DNA from 3 places in the Planotetraspora sp. GP83 genome. Region 3 is predicted to be linked to each of the others. Evidence: riboswitches for the same ligand, from Rfam matches in the RefSeq annotation. Region 3 holds a riboswitch; each other region holds the start of a gene.

Region 1 (7,164 bases), on a different contig from region 3:
GGACGATCCCGTCCCGCCAGACGTACCAGCCCGGGCGGGTCCCGCGGATCTCGGCGGTGGTCACGCCCTCGTAGCCGCCGTAGTCCCACTCCCACAGGTCGGGGTCCACCTCGTAGGACTCGACCCCCGCGAGCTCCGCCGTACGGCGGGCCCGCTGGGCGGGGCTCACGAGGACCAGGGAGAAGACGCGGTCCTTGACCACGCCGGCCAGTGCGCGCGCCTGCTCCTCTCCTCGCCCGGTCAACGGCAGGTCGGTCCGGCCCGTGTGCCGTCCCGCCCTGCTCCACTCGGTCTCGCCGTGTCTCAGCAGGATGACTTCCATAGGCAAACCATCATGCCGGTACGGCTTCCGCCCGCCGAACCCGCCCGCCGTCCGCCCCGGGGCGGTCCAGTAGGGTCGCGGCGGGAGGGCGCACATGGAACCGGTATCGGTGGGATTGGTCGGCGCGGGCCCGTGGGCGGAGATGGTGCACGCACCGGCTCTCGCCGCCGGGCCGCACACGAGGCTCGCCGGGGTGTGGGCTCGCAGGCCGGAGGCGGCCGACGAGCTCGCGGGCAGGCACCGCGCCCCCTCGTTCGAGCGGCTGGAGGACCTGTTCGAGGTCTCGGAGGCGATCGCGTTCTCCGTGCCGCCCGCGGTACAGGCCGAGATCGGCGTCCTCGCCGCGAAGGCGGGGAAGGCGCTGCTCCTGGAGAAGCCCCTCGCGGCCGACCTCGACGGCGCGCGGCGGCTGGCCGACGCCATCGGCGAGGCCGGGGTGGCCTCCCAGATGGTCTTCACCTTCCGCTACTCGCCGGCGACCACGGCGTTCCTCGACCGGGCCCGCGAGCTGGGACCGTTCGGCGGTTACGCGGCCAACATCTCGGGCGCCCTGCAGGGCGGGCCGTTCGCGACCCCGTGGCGCCTGGAGCGCGGCGCCGTGCTCGACGTCGGACCGCACATGATCGACCTGCTGGACGCCGCCCTCGGCCCGGTGGTCTCCGTCAGGGCCCACGGCGACCCCCTCGGCTGGGTCGGGCTGATGCTGGAGCACGCGAACGGCGCGGTCAGCGAGGCGTCGCTCTGCATGGCGGCGCAGGGCGAGCTGCCGCCCGCCCGCGTGGAGGTCTACGGGCGGGAGGGCAGCGCCCTGCTCCTCGGCTCGGAGCTCGGCGACGACGTCTTCGCGACGGTGGCCCGCGAGTTCGCCGACACCGTCCGCCGGGGCGGTGGGCACCCCCTGGACGCGCGCCACGGCCTGCGGCTTCAGGAGATCATCGCCGACGCGGAGCGCCAGCTCGGCTGAGCGGCCGCCGCGAGGCGCAGGCCCGCGACCAGCGCCAGTGAGGCGGCCACCGGCGCCACGCCGGGCACGAAGCCGGTAACCATGAGGGCGGTCAGCGCGCCGCCGATCAGAACGGCCGCCGCGACGACCCGACCGGCCGACGCGGCGCCGGTCGGCTCCTCGAAGCGCCCGAACAGGCCCACGAGCGCCAGCAGGACGGTCACGAGAGCCGCCAGCCACAGCGGCACCTGGCCCCACCAGGTGAACGATCCGGCTTCCGGCGTCTCCAGCCCGAACCCGAACATCGCGATCCCGGCCACGGTGACCAGGGCGGTCATGTGCCAGAGGTAGATCGTCATCATCCGCGGCGCGAGGACGGCCAGCAGGGCGTTCATCTTGGGGCGCCGGGCGAGCGTGTTGAGGGCGGGCCGCAGCAGCATCGCCAGGCCGAGCTGCCCGGCGAACAGCGCGAGCATGCAGGCGCTCGGCGGGGCCATGTTCGAGATCATGCCCGGCATGCCGATCATGCTGGCGGGGTACGGCCCGGCGGCCACCAGACCGGCGACCATGCCGAACCCGGCCACCGCGAGTCCCGCGGCGCGGGGCCCGGCCAGCCACGCCAGCCTGCCCTCGGCGTACAGGAACCCGACCTGGTGCACGGCCAGCCAGACGAAGACCACGTTGAGATAGCCGGCCCCCTCCAGGCCGGAGAACCGGATCACGTCCATGAGCACCGCCCCCGCGGCCAGCGCGGGCAGGGCGCGCGACGCCCGCACACGGGCCATGTACGGCGTGGCCAGCACGGCGACCAGGTAGACGGCGAGGAACCAGAGCAGCTGGCCGACCGTGCGCGCCGCCACCTCGACCGGCTGGGACGGCATGCCGAGCGCGTCGAGGACGTAGGGAAGCGGCAGCCAGACGAAGACCAGGGGAAGCACCGGCCAGGCCAGCCTGCGGAGCCGCCTGGCCGTCCACAGGCCCGCGGAGCCGGATGAGGGCGAGCCGGATGAGGCCGACCGCCAGCTGATCGCGTTGGCCGCGCCGCCCGCGAAGAACACGAGGGGCATGACCTGGGTCAGCCAGGTGACGAGGGGGACGCCCGCCAGCGCGTTGCCCGTGGTGAGCCTGCCGTCCGCGTAGATCAGGACCGGCATGGTCCAGTGCTGGAGGACCACGAGCACCATGCCGAAGACGCGCAGCAGGTCGATGAACCGGTCCCGCGGCGCCGGTGAGGCGGCCGGCCGTACGGGTGCCGGGGGAAGCGTGGTCAGGGACATGGGAGCCGCCTTAGCCGGGGGATCGGACCCCTTAAAGGTTTCGCGAACCCCCTGGTCAGCGCAGCGACGGAGGCACTACTCGTGGTCGCGCCCAGAGGCGACCCCGCAGGTGGGGCAGGCCCTACCATCGGCGGGAGAGACCGGGGCCGCTGGACCGTTCAGGCGGACCGTGCGGGCCCGCGAACTGGACGGTGGGACGGGAGTTGGTACCGTTCTGTGCAACGCGCGTGCTGTAGCGAAGTCCGGTGTGAGCCCGGCGCTGTCCCGCAACTGTGTTTCCCCGCCCCCGGGGATGAGCCAGGTCGCCTGCATCCCGCGCCGACGCCATCAACCCTCGAGGAAAAGGGTGATCCGTCGCTATCAGCGGGTCTCTCGATTTCCCGGCTCCCCCTGGAGGATTCCGTGAGTCCCGTACGCACGGCCGTCGCCCGCGTGCTGCCCGGTGTGGCCGGCGTGCGCGTGCTCTGTGTGGTCGGCTTGCTCTGTGTGCTCGGACTGGCCGGATGCGGCCAGGCGGGCGACACGGGCGCCGCCGCTCCCACCGCCGGCAACGCCAACTCGCCAAGCACCACGACGACGGCTCAGGGGGCGTTCCCCGTCACCGTCCAGGCCGGGAACGGCTCCGTGACCATCGCCAAGAGGCCCGAGCACATCGTCTCGCTCTCCCCGACGGCCACCGAGACGCTGTTCGCCATCGGGGCGGGCGCCCAGGTGGCCGCGGTGGACGACCAGTCGACCTACCCGCCAGAGGCCCCCAAGACCTCGCTGTCGGGGTTCAAGCCGAACGTCGAGGCGATCGTCGCGGCCAAGCCCGACCTCGTCGTGCTGGCCAACGACCTGGAAGGCGTCGTCGCCGGGCTCGGCAAGGTCGGCGTGCCGGTGATCCTGGAGCCCGCGGCGACCAAGCTGGACGAGGCCTACGACCAGATCGCCGACCTCGGCGCGGCCACCGGCAACGCCATGAAGGCGGCGGAGGTGGTGGACGGGATGAAGACCCGGCTCGACCAGCTCGCCGCCGCCGCGCCGAAGGGCAAGCGGCTGACGTACTACCACGAGCTGGACACCACGCCCTACGCCGCGACGTCGAGCACGTTCATCGGCCAGATCTACGCGCTGTTCGGGCTCACGAACATCGCGGACAAGGCCCCCGACGCGGCGGGCGGCTATCCGAAGCTGTCGGCCGAGTTCGTGGCCAAGGCCGACCCCGACCTGATCTTCCTCGCGGACACCAAGTGCTGCGGGCAGAACGCCGCCGCCCTCGCCGAGCGTCCCGGCTGGTCCGGGCTGTCCGCGATCAAGGAAGGCCACGTCGTCGTGCTCGACGACGACATCGCCTCCCGCTGGGGGCCCCGCGTCGCCGACCTGGCCACGGCCGTGAGCGCCGCCGTCCAGAAGGCCGCGAGCTGAGGCGCGCCCGTCTTCCGGGGGCACGGCGTCCAGAACGGCTTCCGGAACGCCTTACTGGAGAGGCGGCTTCCGGGGGAGGACGGCCGCCGGGCGGACCGGTGACGTCGGCGGGGTTGCGCCTCGGGCCGCTCATCGTCGCCCTGGTCGTGCTGGCGCTCAGCCTCGCCCTGGGCGTGCTCGTCGGCGCGGCCGGGATCTCGCCCAGGGGCATCGCGCTCGCGCTGCTCGACCGGCTGCCGTTCGTCTCGGTGGACTCGGGCCTGTCGCCGGTCGAGCAGAATCTGCTGTTCCAGCTCAGGGTGCCCCGGGTGCTGCTCGCTGCCGTGGTGGGCGGGCTGCTCGCGATCGCCGGGGCGGGGTACCAGGGGGTGTTCCGCAACCCGATGGCCGACCCGTACCTGCTGGGAGCCGCCGCCGGGGCGGGCCTCACCGTGACGATGATCGTCGTGTTCCTCGGCGGCGACGCCCGGCTCGTGCCGGTGGCCGCCTTCGCGGGAGCGGTCGGCGGCGTCTTCCTGGCGTACGCGCTGGGCAACACCGCGGGCCGCGGCGGCGGCACGGCCACCCTCGTCCTCGCCGGGGTGGCCGTCACGTCGTTCCTCACCGCCCTGCAGACGTTCGTGCAGCAGCTCAAGGTGGACGAGCTCCAGCGGATCTACTCGTGGATCCTCGGAGACGTGGGCGGCGGCTGGGAGCAGGTCTGGCTGATCGCCCCGTATGCCGTCGTCTCCTCGGCCGTGATGCTCCTGCACGGACGGCTGCTCGACGTGCTTTCGGTCGGCGACGAGGAGGCGATGAGCCTGGGCCTGCGCGCCGCCCGTGCCCGGTTCGTCGTGCTCCTCGCCGCGTCGCTGGCCACCGCGTCGGCGGTCGCCGTGAGCGGGCTCATCGCGTTCGTCGGCATCGTGGTCCCTCACGTGGTCCGGCGGCTGGCGGGCTGGTCCTACCGCGTCGTGCTGCCGCTGTCGTTCGTCGGCGGCGCGGCGTTCCTGGAGCTGGCCGACCTCGTCGCCCGCACCGTGCTCGCCCCCGCCGAGCTGCCGATCGGCGTGGTCACCGCCTTCGTCGGCGCGCCCTTCTTCGTGGTCGTCCTGCGCCTGACCAAGCGGGTGGACACGTGAATCCCAAGTGCCCGGTCGAGGTGCGGGCGCTCGGGGTGACGCTCGGCGGGCGGGAGGTGCTCGCCGACGTCGCGCTGTCGGCCGGCGCCGGAGAGTGGCTGGCGATCATCGGGCCGAACGGCGCGGGCAAGTCCACCCTGCTCAAGGCCATGCTGGGCCTGGTGCCCCACCAGGGGGAGGTACTCATCGGCGGCGCCCCCGTGCGCGACCGCGCGCCGCGCCGGCGGGCCCGCCTCGTCGCCTACGCGCCGCAGAATCCCTCCCTGCCGGCCGACATGACCGTGTACGACTACGCACTCCTGGGGCGCACGCCGTACATCGCCTATTTCGGACGGGAGAGCGCGCGGGACCGCGAGGTGACGGGGTCGGTGCTGGAACGGCTCGACCTGACGGAGCTGGCGTCCAGGCCGCTCGGCCAGCTGTCGGGCGGCGAGCGCCAGCGGGTCGTGCTCGCGCGCGCCCTGGCTCAGGAGGCCCCCGTGCTGCTGCTCGACGAGCCGACGACCGCGCTCGACCTCGGCCACCAGCAGCAGGTGCTGGAGCTGGTCGACCGCCTGCGCCTGGCGGACGGGCTGACGGTGGTGACGACGCTGCACGACCTGATCCTCGCCGGGCAGTACGCCGACTCGCTGGTCCTGCTGTCCTCGGGAAGGGCGGTCGCGTCCGGTCCGCCGAAGCAGGTGCTGACCGAGGCGCTCCTCGTCCGGCACTTCGGGGCCCAGGTCAGGGTCGAGCCGGGCCCGGACGGCAGGCCGCTCGTGCACCTGATCCGGCCGGGTGACCGGTGAGCGCGCAGGCGGGCGGCCCGCTGTCGCTGAGCCACCGGTTCGAGGACGGCGCGCGGCTGGGGTCGCTGCTCTGGGAGTTCGGGCCAGGCTGGCGGATGATCTCCTCGGCGATGCTCGGCGGCGGCGTCGGCCGCCGGGAGTGGGTGCTGAACGCCCAAGTGACCAGTGACTACTCCCGCATGGACCCGGTGGACCACCTGCTCGCGATGGGCCCCGAGGGGCCGGGCGTCGGGATGCTGACGGCCGCGATGGTGGAGCGTTACACCCGTGCGGCCGACGGGGAAGTGGAGGCCGTGGCGACGGTCGGCCTGCGGGTCCCCACGTGGGCCGCCTCCCCGGAGGGCAGGCCCGATCCCGAGCTGCGCGGCGGGGCTCCCGGGCCGTTCGCGGCCCGTCCCGGGACGATCAACATCATCGTGGCCGTCCCCGTGGCGTTCTCCGACGCGGCGCTCGTCAACGCGGTCATGACCGTGACCGAGGCCAAGACCCAAGCGCTCACCGAAGCGGGGTTCTTCTGCACCGGCACCGCGTCGGACGCCGTGTGCGTGGCCGTACGCGACGACGGCCCGGAGGAGCTGTTCGGTGGCCCGCGCTCCGAGTGGGGAGCGCGGATCGCGCGGGCCGTCCACCGGGCCGTCCTCGACGGGGCCGAAGGCTGGCGGCGGTACGCCTCCTCGGCGGACGGTCACTGATTTCAGCCCGGGATGCGGATCGGGCTGATCAGAACATCCCGCCGCCGGCGCCGATGCATTGTCCGGTGATCCACCGTGCCTCGTCGGACGCCAGGAACGCCACGACGTTGGAAATGTCCTCCGGCTCGCCGACACGGCCGAGCGGAGTGGCATCGACCTCGCGGGCGATCAGCTCGGCAGGAACGCCGGCGAGAGCGGGCGTGTTGACCGCGCCAGGCAGCACGCTGTTCACCCTGATGTCGCGCGGGGCCAGTTCACGCGCCGCGACCCGGACGAGGTGATCGGCCGCCGCCTTGCTGGCCGCGTACACCCCGGTGCCTGGGCGGGGCATGAGCGTCAGCCCAGCGGAAATCACTACCACCCGGCCGCCTTCCCGCATGCGGAGGCCGCACTCGCGGAGCGCCACGAATGAGGCACGGGCGTTGGTGGCGAAGATCTGGTCGAAGTCCTCGTCAGTGGTATCCGCGAGGGTCCCGTGCCGGGTGTTCGCGGCGCTGTGTACGAAGATGTCCAGGCCGCCGAACTCCTTCTCGGCGACATCGAACAGCGCGCGCACCTGTCCGGGGTCGGAGATGTCGGCACCGGCGGCCACAGCGGCGGCGCCGCTCTCGCGG
Region 2 (7,164 bases), on a different contig from region 3:
TACCCGAACGTGAACGCCTTTCCCCCGGCCACCGCCACGACCACGTCACCGTCACCGTCACGGCCCTCCTCGGGAGGCATACCGGCGAGGACCTGGTGTGGGTTCCACGCGGGGGCGTTGAGGGGGGACGCGCCGCGGGCGAGCCGTACGAGCGCTTCCAGGTCGCAGGTGGCCGTCACCAGCTCGCCCAGCGCCGCCACCGCGCGCACCGCTTCGGCCGTCCGCTCGGCGGGGGGCACGAGGCCGAGATGGCGGGAGGGCGTCGCGGCCACTTCGGTACGGGGGATGGCCCCGAGCACCGCGACCCCCGTCTCGGCGAGCGCGTCGCGGCAGATCTGCTCGTGCCGGGGCGAGCCGATCCGGTTGAGGATCACGCCGCCGATCCGTACCCGGGTGTCGTAGGACGCGAACCCGTGGACCAGCGCGGCCACCGATCGCCCCTGCCCGGACGCGTCGACGACCAGCACCACCGGCGCGTCAAGCACGCGCGCGACATGCGCGGTCGACGCGAAGTCGCCGCCGGACGCGCCGTCCGGCACGGCTCCGGCGTCCGGTACGGCGGCGCCGTCGTACAACCCCATCACGCCCTCGATGACGGCGATCCCGGCCCCGGCGGCGCCATGCAGTCCGGCGGCGCCACGCAGGAGCAGGGGCTCGATCAGCGCCTCACCGACGAGCCAGGGGTCGAGGTTCCGCCCCGGGCGCCCGGCGGCCAGCGCGTGGTAGCCGGGATCGATGTAGTCCGGCCCCACCTTGTGCGGCGAGACCGTGAAGCCCTTGGCCGTCAGGGCCGCCATCAGCCCCGTGGCCACCGTCGTCTTGCCGGATCCCGAGGAGGGCGCCGCGATGACGAGGCGCGGAAGCTCAGCCACTCCCGCCCCTCCCCCGCGATCGGACCGCGCCGATCACCATTCGATGCCCTTCTGGCCCTTCTGGCCCGCGTCCATGGGGTGCCTGACCTTGGTCATCTCCGTGACCAGGTCGGCGGTCTCCAGCAGGCGCGGATGGGCGTCCCTGCCGGTGATCACCACGTGCTGGATGCCGGGACGGCCGGCGAGAGCGGCCACCACGTCCTCCACATCGATCCACCCCCATTTGATGGGGTAGGTGAACTCGTCCAGCACGTACAGCCGGTAGGTCTCGGCCGCGAGGTCGCGCTTGATCTGCTCCCATCCCTCACGGGCGTCGGCGGCGTGGTCCTCCTCGGCGCCGGCCTTCTTGATCCACGACCAGCCCTCGCCCATCTTGTGCCACGCGACCGTGCCTCCCGCGCCCGACTCGCTGAGCACGGCCAGGGCCCGCTCCTCGCCCACTCGCCACTTGGCCGACTTGACGAACTGGAAGACCCCGACCGGCCAGCCCTGGTTCCACGCGCGGAGCGCGAGCCCGAACGCCGCGGTCGACTTCCCCTTGCCCGGGCCGGTGTGGACGAACACCAGCGGCCGGGTGCGCCGCTGCCTGGTCGTGAGGCCGTCGTCCGGCACCGCCGCCGGCTTCCCCTGAGGCATGTCAGGCCGCCTTCCTGCGCTCGTGGACGAGCTCGCGCAGCCCGTCCGCGGCCAGCTCCTCCAGCCGTACGGCTTCGCCGCCCAGCCGTCCCGCCAGCCGTACGGCGAGGCCGAGCCGTACGGGTCCGCTCTCGCAGTCGACCACGACGGAGGTCACGCCGCGCAGCAGCGCGGCGGCGCGGTCCACGTCGGCCGTCGCGCCCGACGTGACGCGTCCGTCGGTGACCACGACGAGCAGCGGCCTGCGTGACGGGTCGCGGAGCCGTTCGACCCGCAGCACCTCGGCGGCCCGGCGCAGGCCCTCGGCGAGCGGCGTGCGCCCGCCCGTGGGCAGGGAACGCAGCCGTGCCGCACCCGCCTCCACCGAGGAGGTCGGGGGAAGCACCAGCTCCGCGGCCGAACCGCGGAACGTCACGAGACCGACCTTGTCACGGCGCTGGTAGGCGTCGAGGAGCAGGCTCAGCACGGCCCCCTTGACGGCCTCCATCCGGCGGCGAGCCGCCATCGACCCGCTCGCGTCCACGGCGAAGAGCACGAGGTTGCCCTCGCGGCCCTCGCGTACGGCCTCGCGCAGGTCGCCGGGCCGCACCACCAGCCCCGGCCCGGTCCTGCCGCGTTCACGCTGGTGTGGGGCCGCCGCGCGAAGGGTCGCCGTGAGATGGGGCGAGGTGAGGCGGCCCACCGGCGTCCGCGACCCCGAGACCCGGCCGTACGGCGTGCGGGCTCGTGACCGCCGTCCGGGGCTGCCCGTGCCGAGCCCCGGGACGGTCAGCGCACGCACCCGGTACGGCTCGCCCGGCCGCGCGGTGGACGTGGCCGCCTGCCCCTTCCCGGCGCCACCGGCTTCGCCATCTCCTGTGCCACTCGTAGTCGTATCCGCCTGGCCGTTCTCCGCGCTGTCCGCCTGGCCGTTCTCCGCGCTGTCCGCCTGGCCGTTCCCGGCGCTGTCGGCCCCGCCGTCGGGGTCGGTGTCCGGGTCGGGGTCCGGCTTGGAGTTGTCGAGAAGCTCGTCGAGCTCTGACTCGTCGAGGCCGGGAGCGTCAAACGGGTCACGGCGGCGCCGGTGCGGCAGGGCCAGGCGGGCCGCGGCCCGCACGTCCTCGGCGGTGACCTCCGTGCCTCCTCGCCAGGCCGCGTGGGCGACGGCGGCATGGGCGGTGATCAGGTCGGCCCGCATGCCGTCCACGCCGAACGCGGCGCAGACGGTGGCGATCTGCCGTAGCGCGGCGTCGGAGAGCGCCACGTCACGAAGGCGGCCCCGCGCCTCGGCTATGCGAGCGGCCAGCGCTTGCTCCTCCGCCGTCCATCGGGCGGCGAAGCCCTCCGGGTCGTCCTCGAAGGACAGCCGCCGCCGCACCACCTCGGCCCGCTCGCCGGGGTCGCGTGACGCGGCCACCTCGACGGTCAGCCCGAAGCGGTCGAGGAGCTGGGGCCGCAGCTCGCCCTCTTCCGGGTTCATCGTACCGACCAACAGGAACCGCGCCGGGTGCCGTACGGACACCGCGTCGCGCTCGACGTAGCAGGTGCCCAGCGCGGCGGCGTCGAGGAGCAGGTCCACCAGGTGGTCGTGCAGCAGGTTGACCTCGTCCACGTACAGCACGCCGCGGTGGGCGGCGGCGAGCAGGCCGGGCTCGAAGGACTTCACGCCCTCGGTGAGCGCGCGTTCGAGGTCGAGCGAGCCGACCAGGCGGTCCTCGGAGGCTCCCACCGGAAGCTCGGCCAGCCTGGCGGGCCGCACCGACGCGTCGGGCCGGGGTCCGTGGGGCCCGTCGGGGCACGCGGGCTCCGGAGCGGCGGGGTCGCAGGAGAACCGGCACCCGGGCACGACGGCGACCGGCGGCAGCAGCGCCGAGAGCGCCCGCACGATGGTCGACTTGGCGGTGCCCTTCTCGCCGCGGATGAGCACCCCGCCGGTACGCGGTGACACGGCATTGAGGATCAGGGCCAGCTTGAGCTGATCGAGCCCCACGATCGCCGTGAACGGATAGTGGCGCGCGTCAGGCATCTCGCCTCGTTCTGTCATGAGTCATCGGTCGCTCCCGCTCACGCGGGGAGTGCGGGAGCGGGGGCGTAGCGGGACGTGAGCACGCGCTCGGCCAGCGGGCCGAAGATCAGCCCGACGCCCGCCCACAGGGTGACCTGCGTGCCGAGCGAGGCGAGCCGGAATCTCCACAACAGAGCGGCCGGGAAGTGGGCCGGCACCTCGTCGATCGCCGGGAGCAGCAGGCACGCCGCGGTCACGGCGACGAGGAACGCCGCCACGGCCAGCAGCGCCGCGTTCCAGCCGCCGTAACGGGGGGCGAGGCGGCGGCGCAGATAGAGCGCCACGGCGGCGAGGGCCACCGAGCCGGCGACGAGCGCGAAGTACACGACGGTCCGCTCCCGGAGACTGTCCGGGTCGCCGACCCCCGGCGGGTTCGCGGGGTACTTCAGGAACGGCACCAGCGCGACGGTGACGAACGCCCCGAGCGCGATCAGGGCCGCGGTGGCCCGCGCGCTAAGCGCGCCCAGGCGCCCGTAGGCGAAGGCGAACACGAGCGCGAAGACGCCGCCGATCGCGACGCCGTAGACGCCGACGGCCGTGGCGAGGCCCACGGTCGACTGGACGGCGCGGCTGAACGGCTCAGGTTCGGCCGCCTCCTCCGCCGCGTGCCCGACGTGGGCGCCTTCAAGGACGATGGCACGCCCGAGCTCCGGCTCGCCGAAGACCCAGGCGAAGACGAGAGCGAGGACAGCGGCGACCAGGCCCGCGAGCATGCCGCGGACCAGCAGATTTCTCACCATTGCGGTGACTCGTCCCCTTGTCAGTGACAGGGGAAGCCGAGCAGGTGACGGCCGTCGTGCACGAACTCGTGCACGCCGTTCCCGGAGATCAGGGCGGTGACGCCCTGCTCCGCGCCGACGAAGTAGAGGAGGACGATGGCCAGGACGCCGGCGAAGACGGCCCAGGGGATCAGCTCGCGGACCGGAATGCTGACCGGAACGGGCTGGGAGTGGGGAACGGCGGCTTGAGCCATGGGAAGAGCCTCCTCGGGATCACGCGTCCCAATTGGGGTGGCGGTGACGATGGAGGGTCTGACTCCCGGTCCCGGAGGACCGGTCACAGTGGCGCGGCCGTACCAGAGTCTCGCTGGCTTCCCCACATCATCATTAATGTCGCTTTACGCTACGACCTGACATACCGCAGCGTCAATTGAGCAAAGGGTCCGAATGACCGTCCGCCTGGTCCTTGTTTGTCACGGTTACACCGAGGCGATGCGCCGAGCGGCGTTCCCCCTCGACGAAGAACTGGACGAGCGGGGGCTGCGGCAGGCCTCCGACGCCGCCCCCCTGTACGCCGGAGTCAAGAGCGCCTCGTGCGGCCCGTCGCGGTGCTGCGGGGAGACCGCCGCCGGGCTGGGGCTGCACGCCGAGGTCGACGAGGGGCTGCGCGACTGCGACTTCGGCCACTGGGCCGGGAGGTCGCTCGCCGAGGTCCAGGCGGCCGATCCGGAGGGCGTCCGGGCCTGGCTGACCGACCCGTCCGCGGCCCCGCACGGGGGCGAGTCAGTGCTCGCCCTCGTCGATCGGGTCGGCGCGTGGCTGGCCTCAGCCGCGAGCGGGGTCGCGGTGACACACCCCGCCGTGATGAGGGCCGCGGTCGTCCACGTGCTCCGCACACCGGCCGAGGCGTTCTGGGCGATCGACGCCGAGCCGCTCTCCCGCCTCTCGCTCACCGGCCACGGGGGTCGCTGGCGACTCCGCCTGGCGGAAGCGCCGGCAGGCCGTCAGGAGCGCCGTTCTCGATGAGCGCGAGCAGCGCGTCCGTGTCGACGTGCCGCTCGATCAGGTCGCCGAGCGCGTCGAGTTGCCGCTCCCTGAGCGCGGCGAAGGACACCCCCGGCGACGGCGCGAAGCCGGTCCTCCCCGCGGCGGACGCGACCTCGGTCAGGAAGGCGCGGCGGAACTCGTCGTTCTCGAGCGCGCCGTGCCAGGTCGTCCCCCACACGGCCCCCGCCCGGCAGCCGTCCAGGAACGGCTCGGCGTCGCCGTCCCTGGACACGATCCCGTGGTGGATCTCGTAGGCCGCGACGCGGCAGCCGTACGCCTCTCCGACCGGCCGGGCGAGCGTCTTGCCCGCCGCGAACTCGACGGTGGCGGGGAGCAGGCCGAGCCCTTCGACCAGTCCCGCGCCCGACTCCACGTCGTCGCGGATCCACCGCGCGAGCATCTGGTAGCCGCCGCAGATCCCGAGAACGGGCCCGCGCCGCTCCGCGATGGCCGACGCGAAGCCGGTACGGCGGAGCCACCCGAGGTCGCTGACCGTGGCCCGCGACCCCGGCAGGATGACCAGGTCGGCCTCGGCGATCTCCGCGACGTCACCGGGCGAGCTGAGGAGCCTGACCACGACGCCCGGCTCCGCCACGAGGGCGTCGATGTCGGTGAAGTTCGAGATCCTGGGATAACGCACCACGGCCACCCGCAGGCTCCGCCCCGGACCGGGCGGCGCCTGCCGGACGCCCTGGTTGTCCAGGGCGAGCGAGTCCTCCAGGTCCATCCAGAGCCCGTCGAGCCATGGCAGCACGCCGTACACCGGGCGTCCGGTGAGGTCCCGCAGCGTGTCGAGGCCGGGAGCGAGAAGCTCGGGCGCGCCGCGGAACTTGTTGATCAGGAATCCGCCGATCAGCGCCTGGTCCTCGGCGTCGAGCAGCGCGAGCGTGCCGTAAAGGGACGCGAAGACGCCGCCGCGGTCGATGTCCCCGACGACGATCACGGGGATGCCGGCGGCGCGGGCCAGCCCCATGTTGGCGATGTCGCCCCTGCGGAGGTTGATCTCCGTGGGGCTGCCGGCCCCTTCGCAGACGACCACTTCGAAGGACGACCGGAGCCGCTGGTAGGACTCCAGCGCGACCTGCCTGAGGCGGTCCTTGTACGCGCCGTACTCCATGGCGTCCACGTCGGCCAGCGGCCTGCCGAGGACCACGACCTGGCTTCGCCGGTCACTGCCCGGCTTCAGCAGGATCGGGTTCATGTCGGCGGTGGGCTCCAGACCGGCGGCCTGCGCCTGCGCGACCTGTGCCCGCCCGATCTCGGCGCCGTCCGCGGTGACGTACGAGTTCAGCGACATGTTCTGCGCCTTGAACGGCGCGACCCGGACGCCGCGACGGGCGAGCCAGCGGCAGATCCCCGCCGTGACCACGCTCTTGCCGGCGTCCGAGGTCGTGCCGGCCACGAGCAGCGTCCCTTTGAGCGCCCCTTCCGGCGTTCGTTTCAACACAGGCCAACGATGCCAGCAGCCGGTCGGCTTCCCCTGCCCGGTATGGGATTCCGCTCTGGACCGCTCCTTTCGCATTTCTTCAAGAGTTAGTCAAAGTGCTGTATTGACACATAAACGTAACAGTCATAGCGTCCCCTCGGTGGCCATACCACGGCCGCCGAAACGCCGGACGCCCAGCCAAAAGCCGAGGCGACCGGCGCCATCCGGCGGGCGCGCGCGGGGCTACCCGCGCGCACTCCGAAGAAGGGAGATCCCCCCGGCCTGCCGATTCCGTACGGCAGGCGCAGGGCGGCGACCGCTTAGTCACCGGAGCGGTCCGAGGCCCGAGCCACGCCGGCGCCCGCGTCCTCAGCGGGACACGCCGGTCTCCCCGATGGGTCTCCAAAGCGCCCCGTCCGC
Region 3 (7,164 bases):
GCCATGACTCCCCAATTCCATAGGGTTCCCGAATTCCACAGGGCTTCCGAATTCCACGCGGCCGACAGGACGGCGCCCCCCTTCGTCGTCATGGTGTTCCCTTTGCCCTCTTGAGGCGCTTTAGAACGACTCGTCGAAGCTGACGTCCCCCTCGACGGCCACCTGGTAGGCGGAGACCCTGCGCTCGAAGAAGTTCGCGAGCTCCTGGACGTCCTGGAGCTCCATGAAGGCGAACGGGTTGGCCGTGCCGTACCGGATGGGCAGGCCGAGCCGGGCGAGCCGCTGGTCGGCGACGTATTCGAGATACTGCCGCATCTGCTCCGCGCTCATGCCGTGCAGCCCGTCGCCGCAGAGGTCGCGGGCGAAGGCCAGCTCGGCGGCGACCGCCTCCTCGATCATCAGGGTGACCTGCTTGCCGAGGTCGTCGTCGAAGAGGCCGGGCTCCTCGCGCCGCACGGTGTCCACGACGTCGAAGGCGAACTCCATGTGCATGGACTCGTCGCGGAACACCCAGTTGGTCCCCGTGGCCAGGCCCCCGAGGAGGCCGCGGGAGCGGAGCCAGTAGACGTAGGCGAAGGCGCCGTAGAAGAACAGGCCCTCGATGCAGGCGGCGAAGCAGATCAGGTTGAGCAGGAACCGCCGCCGGTCGTCCCTGGTCTCCAGGCGGTCGAGCCCGTTGATCGAGTCGATCCACCGGAAGCAGAACTCGGCTTTGTCCCGGATCGAGGGGATGTGCTCCACGGCGGCGAACGCCTTGGCCCGCTCGTCGTGGTCGGGCAGGTAGGTGTCGAGGAGGGTCAGGTAGAACTGGACGTGGACCGCCTCCTCGAACAGCTGCCTGCTGAGGTAGAGCCGCGCCTCGGGGGCGTTGACGTGCTGGTAGAGGTTCAGCACGAGGTTGTTGGCCACGATCGAGTCACCGGTGGCGAAGAACGCCACGAGCCGGTTGATCAGATGCCGTTCGCCGTCGTCGAGCCTCGCCAGATCGGCCAGGTCGGAGTGGAGGTCCACCTCCTCCACGGTCCACGTGTTCCGGATCGCCGCGCGGAACCGCTCGTAGAACCCCGGATACCGCATGGGCCGCAGGGTCAGGTCCATCCCCGGATCGAGCAACATCATCTTTGTCACCTTCCTCTGGTGGTGATCATGCACAGGTTCCCGCGCATCCGGCATGACCTGCGCCAACCTCAATCGTGATCATGCAGAGGGTCCCGACCATGCAGGTCTACCGGCGCACGTGCCGTACGCGATCATGCACTGCCGGGCAGCTGCATGATCACGAATGGCGCACCCCCTGGGCACCCGGCGTTCACGGGAAGGCGTGCATGATCACGCGCACGGTCGGCGCAGGTCAGCCGGCCTTCGCGGGAATGTCTGCATGATCACGCGGAGTTATTGGCACGCTTCGCAGGTCTCGGGGCTTTCGAGGGAGCAGGCGATCGCCTCGGCGTCCACCGCCGGGGCGGACACCGTCGTCTGGGCGATCCGCGTCGCGGGGCGCGAACGCAGGTAATAGGTCGTCTTCAGGCCCGACCGCCACGCGTAGGCGTACATCGACGAGAGCTTGCCGATCGTCGGGGTGGCCATGAAGAGGTTCAGCGACTGCGCCTGGTCGATGTACGGCTGCCGCGCCGCGGCCAGGTCAATGAGCGCCTTCTGCGGCAGCTCCCAGGCGGTCCGGTAGAGCGCCCGGAGCTCCTGCGGGATGCCGGGGATGTCCTGCACGGAGCCGTCCGCCCGCTTGATGGCGTCGCGCATGGCCTGGGTCCACAGCCCCCGGGCCTGGAGGTCACGCACGAGATAGCGGTTGACCTGGAGGAACTCTCCGGAGAGAGTCTCCCGCTTGAAGACGTTCGACACCTGCGGCTCGATGCACTCGTAGCAGCCGGCGATGGACGCGATCGTGGCCGTGGGCGCGATAGCGATCATCAGCGAGTTCCGCAGGCCGGTCTCGGCGATCCTGGCCCGGAGCGCGGCCCACTCGCCGGGATGCAACGGCGAGCACGGGTAGTGGTCCAGGTGGAGCACGCCGTCCGAGGCCCTGGTCTCCTCGTACGACGGATGGCGCCCCCGCTCCGCCGCCAGATCGGCCGACGTGCCGTACGCCGCGAGCGCGATCTCCTCGGCGATCCTCGTCGACAGCGCCAGCGCCTCCGGCGAGTCGAACGGCAGGCGCAGCGCGAAGAACACGTCCGCCAGGCCCATCACGCCGAGCCCGACGGGGCGCCACCTCCGGTTGGCGGCCTCGGCCTCCGGCGTGGGATAGAAGCCGAGGTCGATCGTCCGGTCAAGGAACCGTACGGCGGTGCGCACGGTGGCGCGGAGCCGCGTCCAATCGAGATCCCCCGCGTCGAGGTGAGCGGCGAGGTTGACCGAGCCGAGGTTGCAGACGGCGGTCTCGGCGTCGCTCGTCACCTCGAGGATCTCGGTGCAGAGGTTGGACAGGTGGATGACGTTGCGCGGCAGCGCGGTCTGGTTCGAGGTGCGGTTGGCGGCGTCCTTGAACGTCATCCAGCCGTTGCCGGTCTGGGCGAGCGTCCGCATCATCCGGGCGTACAGCGCCCGCGCGGAGACCTGCCGCACGAACCGCCCGGAGTCCTCCAGCTCGCGATATTTCCGGTCGAAGTCGGCGCCCCACAGGTCGGTCAGCTCGGGCGTCTCCTTGGGGTCGAACAATGACCACACCCCGTCGGCCTCGACCCGGCGCATGAACTCGTCCGGCACCCAGTTGGCGAGGTTGAGGTTGTGCGTGCGCCGGGCGTCCTCGCCCGTGTTGTCCCGCAGCTCCAGGAACTCCTCGATGTCCGCGTGCCAGGTCTCCAGGTAGACGCAGGCCGCGCCCTTGCGGCGGCCGCCCTGGTTCACCGCCGCCACCGAGGCGTCCAGGGTCCGCAGCCACGGCACGATGCCGTTGGAGAGCCCGTTCGTGCCCCGGATGAGGGAGCCCCGCGACCGGACCCGGGTCCACGAGACGCCGATCCCGCCCGCGTACTTCGACAGCCGCGCCACCTGGGCGTACCGCTCGTAGATGCCCTCCAGCTCGTCGCGCGGCGAGTCGAGCAGGAAGCACGACGAGAGCTGCTGCCTGCGCGCGCCCGAGTTGAACAGCGTGGGCGAGCTGGGCAGGTACGTCAGCGTGGACATCAGGCGGTAGAGCTCCGCCGCCTCCGCGACCGCCGCCTCACCCACCGACGCCTCAGCCACCGACGCCTCACCCACCGAGGACGACAGCCCGCAGGCCACCCGCAGGAAGAAGTGCTGGGGCCGCTCCAGCACGCCGCGCGTGATCGGGTGCCGCAGCAGGTAGCGGTCGTAGACCGTCCGCAGGCCGAAGTACTCGAACCGGCCGTCCGCCTCCGGATCGATCAGCGCGTCGAGCTCCGCCGCGTTGGCCGCCACGAATCCGGCGATCCCGTCGTGCAGGAGCCCCGCCTCGTGCGTCGCGGCGACCGACTCCGAGAAGCTCCGCACCCCGTGCGCGGCCACGTCGTCCGCGATCAGGCTCCCCAGCAGCCGCGCCGCGACCTTGGAGTTCTCCGGGTCGGTGACGACCCCGGCCGCCGCCTCCTCGATCGCCAGCCACCGGCTCTGCCGCGGATCCGCGATCGTCGTCTGTGTCACGTGCTCTCCCTCGCGAACTCAAGAGCATCGCGAGACGGGCACACCTCGGCACGCGCACGGCGGCGCCGTGCCGTACCGCGGCGGACCCTCCCGCGAGGCCCGGCGGAGTGCGCGCGAGGTCCGCGCGCACGTCACCGGCAGGTCTTCGGACTCGCGGGCATCCGGTACGGCTCTCGCCCGCCGGTCCTAATGGCCGTCGCTTCCCAGGCGCGTCTCATCGCGCCCAGTGCTCAGTTGACGGCGGTCGTTCCCGCTCACCGCTGCGGGGCAGTCCCGGACTCCCACCGGGTTCCCTCTTGCCTCACCCTGGGGTGAACCAGCAACGTGTGGATCCTACATCTAGTGCCATGCGACGCAACAACCCCTACAGGTTGTGTCCGTCACAGCAGCCCCAGATCGCCGAGGACCCGCTTGGTACGGCCGGCCTCGCTGGTGAGCCACTGCCGGAAGTCGTCCCCGGCGAGGCACATCGGCGTCCAGCCGTTACGGGCGCACGCCCGCCGCCAGGAGGGCGAGCCGTCCACGGCCCGGCAGAGATCGAGCAGCGCGTCGCGCTCCCGGTCTCCCAGCGTGCCGGGGCCGAGCAGGCCGAACCAGTCGGCGTAGATGAGGCGCACCCCGGACTCGACCAGGGTCGGCGCGTCCACCCCCGCCAGGCGCTCCGGCGAGGAGACGGCCAGCGGCCGGAGCCGTCCGGCCGCGATGTGCCGGGCGACGTCCCCGTGGCCGCCGAACCCGATCGTCGCCCGGCCGTCCAGCATCGCGGCGACCGCCTGAGAGCAGTCTCCGAAGGAGGTGTAGTGAAGCAGCCGCAGGTCCACGCCGAGCCCCTGGGCGGTCAGACCGTAGAGCAGGTGGTCGGCCCCGCCCGGGGCCCCGCCCGCGACCTTGGCCCCGGACGGGTCGCGGAGCAGGGCGGCGGCGAAGTCGTCGAACGTCCGGAATCGGGAGTCCGGGGAGGTGACGAGCACCTCCCACTGACCGGCCAGCCGGGCGAGGGGCGAGGCGCCGACGGCGAAGGGCCGGGCGCGGTCCATCGCCGCGACGGCGATGAGGGCGGGATCCGCGACCATCAGGTCGCCTCGGCGTCCCGCCGCGACGAACCGCGCGACGGACGGCGTCCCACTCCCGCCGTCCCCCTGCCGGCTCCTGATGTTCACGCTGCGCGCCCACTTGCGGCCCTCGATGAGCGCCTTCAGCTCGCGGGCGAAGCCGTCGCACAGGTTCCCGGCGGACCCCGGGACGACGAGGGAGATGTCGCCCTGCGACGGCGGGCCGTCCGTCCCGCACCCGGCCGCGAGGGCCGCCACGCCCGCCCCCAGCACGAGAACCGCCCGGCGTCGCACGTCGGCACCTCCCCAGAAGCTCCCGATACGGACAGAGTACGGCTAATTACGCCATGTGACCATATTTCCGGCTTTGGGATTCGAACCCCCGATCAGGACTCGATCAGCACCGGCTCCTCGGTGATGCGGATCATGTCTCCGGGCTTGGTGAGCGTGCCGTCGAGGTGGCGGACGCTCGTCGCGCCGGGCGGCGGGACGGTGTCGGCCATGCCCGCGTCGGTCCACCTGATGACGGCGGGACGCGTTCCCCGGGCTCCCGCGATGGTGAACTCGCACTGCCAGACGTTCTCGGGCAGCGCGATGGGCAGGCCTCGCCCGCAGGCGCGGAGCCGGGCCCCCGACAGCCAGCGCTGCAGTTGCTCGACGGCCAGGGCGGCACGGGTGGGGGCGCCGCCCTCGGCCTGCAGCACGATGGGGATCTTCGTCCCGCCCCAGTTGTAGAAGTACATCCGGCGGAGGTTGTAGTTCGCGCCGTAGAGCCCGACGAGGTAGAACCGGGCGGCGTGGTCGACCGCCGCCTGGCTGTCGAGCGATCCCTGGAGCGGGATCTCGTACGTCGTGCCGGTGTTCCAGAGGGGCCGGTGCACACCGGCCTCGTGCATGGCCCGATCCACGAACCGGACGATCTCCAGCATCGTCTCGGGGGGATCCGCCGGGTGCCGCTGGAACAGCTTGATGCCCGCGGCGTCGCAGTACCGGTAGCCGCCGAGCATCGCGAAGCTCCGCAGCGCCTCGCGCGCCTTCGCCTCCCACAAGCGGCCCATCCCCGGGCACACGATGACCGCCCGCGGGTCGGCCTCCCTGATGATGCCGGCGGCCCGGCGGGTCATCTCCACGAGACTCCGCGGCGAGCCGTTGTAGAACCTGGGATCGTTGGCCAGCACCCACAGCTCGTAGGCCTCGATCCTCCCGCGGTACCGGGTCGCCACCGCCCGTACGAACGCGTCCCAGTCGGCCAGGTCGTCCGGACCGGCGGCGCGGGAGCCGTCGCTGTAGGGACCGAGCGGAGCGCCCGGAGCGGCCCACGCGGGAGCGGCGCCGAACACGTACAGCGGGGGCAGCCCGGCCTTGTCCGCGCCCGCCACCAGGCGGTCGAGCGTGGCCCAGTCGTACTCGCCGCGACGAGGCTGGATGTCCGCCCATCGGGTCGAGCTGTCCCAGAACCGCACGGCCCCGATCCGGAACCCGGGCATCGTGCCGGTGTTCGAGTTGAGGGTGACCCCGAACATCCTCGGGTCGACCGGCGTGGGCGCGTGAACCCAGCTCGGCCCGGAAATCCACTGCGGCGCGGAGACCCGCTGCGGCATGGAGACCTGCCGGTGGTCCGGCCCTCGCCCGGCCGCGGACGCGCTCGCCGCCACCCACACGAGCGTGAAGAGCAGGCCGGCCAGCCGCACCCACGGCATCCGGCGAGGCCTGGACGCAGGAGCGGCGGACGGCGGCGACGGTGCCAGTGCCGGTGCGGGTGCCGGTACGGCACTTGGCGGCGGCGCAGGTACGGCAGTTGGCGGCGATGACTCCACGGTGGGTGCCCGGCGCCGCTCGGTGTCGGCGGCGGCCCAGGCGGCCATCACCTCCTGGAGCTCCTTCGCGCTCGCCCCGCACTCTCTGGCGATGCGGACCACGATCGCGGCGTCGGGCGGCACGCTGCGGCCGTTGCAGTACCGGTGGAGCGTCGAGCCGCTGACGTAGGCCCCGCCGGCCAAGTCCTCGTAACTGCGCCCGCTGCGCTCCTTCAGTCTCCGAAGGAGGCGGGCGAACTCTTGCGCTGCCCCCGATCCGGCCACTGGAACCTCCTCACAGGGATTGCGGACGCGCAGCGGAAGTATGGCAGCGCGTCCCGAACAGCGGGTGAACACGCCGGTCAACCCGGAGACGGGCATCCCACCCATCCCAGATCGGGCGTGACTCCTTGTTGGGCGCGCAGGCGTCGGCCAGAGTCTGGACCGTAGATCACGCCATTAAGGGAGTCAGATCGATGCGCCGCACTCGCCTCGCCGCCCTGCTGGGCGCCGGCCTGCTGTTCGCCATGCTCCAGTTCCTCACCGCGTCGACCGCGCACGCCGACGACTGCAACAGCTTCGGCTGCGGGAAGCTCTACAACAGCTCTGGCCACACGGCCGTGGCCGCGTCGTTCGACCGCTCCGGCGGCTCGTGCCCGCCTCTCGCCAACCCAGGGCAGTACCCCCACTGCGGC

What was found. A riboswitch is a leader RNA that binds a small molecule or an ion and turns the genes downstream of it on or off. The one in region 3 is predicted to bind cobalamin.
Region 1: it holds a riboswitch for cobalamin, as region 3 does, so the genes downstream of both, ABH927_RS25820 (ABC transporter substrate-binding protein) here and ABH927_RS08790 (ribonucleoside-diphosphate reductase subunit alpha) in region 3, are expected to answer to the same signal.
Region 2: it holds a riboswitch for cobalamin, as region 3 does, so the genes downstream of both, ABH927_RS25290 (CbtB domain-containing protein) here and ABH927_RS08790 (ribonucleoside-diphosphate reductase subunit alpha) in region 3, are expected to answer to the same signal.

What each region holds. Positions count from the first base shown of each region.
Region 1 is NZ_JBGCBZ010000020.1:101,736-108,899, reverse strand. Features, by position in the region: gene ABH927_RS25835 (histidine phosphatase family protein) at 1-322, opposite strand, end outside; gene ABH927_RS25830 (Gfo/Idh/MocA family protein) at 417-1,286, shown strand; gene ABH927_RS25825 (acyltransferase family protein) at 1,247-2,542, opposite strand; cobalamin riboswitch at 2,742-2,871, shown strand; gene ABH927_RS25820 (ABC transporter substrate-binding protein) at 2,945-3,949, shown strand; gene ABH927_RS25815 (FecCD family ABC transporter permease) at 4,048-5,070, shown strand; gene ABH927_RS25810 (ABC transporter ATP-binding protein) at 5,067-5,858, shown strand; gene ABH927_RS25805 (adenosylcobinamide amidohydrolase) at 5,855-6,550, shown strand; gene ABH927_RS25800 (SDR family NAD(P)-dependent oxidoreductase) at 6,579-7,164, opposite strand, start outside.
Region 2 is NZ_JBGCBZ010000019.1:164,404-171,567, reverse strand. Features, by position in the region: gene ABH927_RS25310 (cobyrinate a,c-diamide synthase) at 1-872, opposite strand, end outside; gene cobO (cob(I)yrinic acid a,c-diamide adenosyltransferase) at 906-1,508, opposite strand; gene ABH927_RS25300 (putative cobaltochelatase) at 1,510-3,513, opposite strand; gene ABH927_RS25295 (CbtA family protein) at 3,552-4,292, opposite strand; gene ABH927_RS25290 (CbtB domain-containing protein) at 4,313-4,525, opposite strand; cobalamin riboswitch at 4,559-4,701, opposite strand; gene ABH927_RS25285 (histidine phosphatase family protein) at 4,719-5,297, shown strand; gene ABH927_RS25280 (cobyric acid synthase) at 5,221-6,762, opposite strand.
Region 3 is NZ_JBGCBZ010000005.1:27,717-34,880, forward strand. Features, by position in the region: gene ABH927_RS08780 (mechanosensitive ion channel family protein) at 1-92, opposite strand, end outside; gene ABH927_RS08785 (ribonucleotide-diphosphate reductase subunit beta) at 121-1,119, opposite strand; gene ABH927_RS08790 (ribonucleoside-diphosphate reductase subunit alpha) at 1,393-3,621, opposite strand; cobalamin riboswitch at 3,740-3,957, opposite strand; gene ABH927_RS08795 (Bug family tripartite tricarboxylate transporter substrate binding protein) at 4,002-4,967, opposite strand; gene ABH927_RS08800 (helix-turn-helix domain-containing protein) at 5,060-6,754, opposite strand; gene ABH927_RS08805 (hypothetical protein) at 6,946-7,164, shown strand, end outside.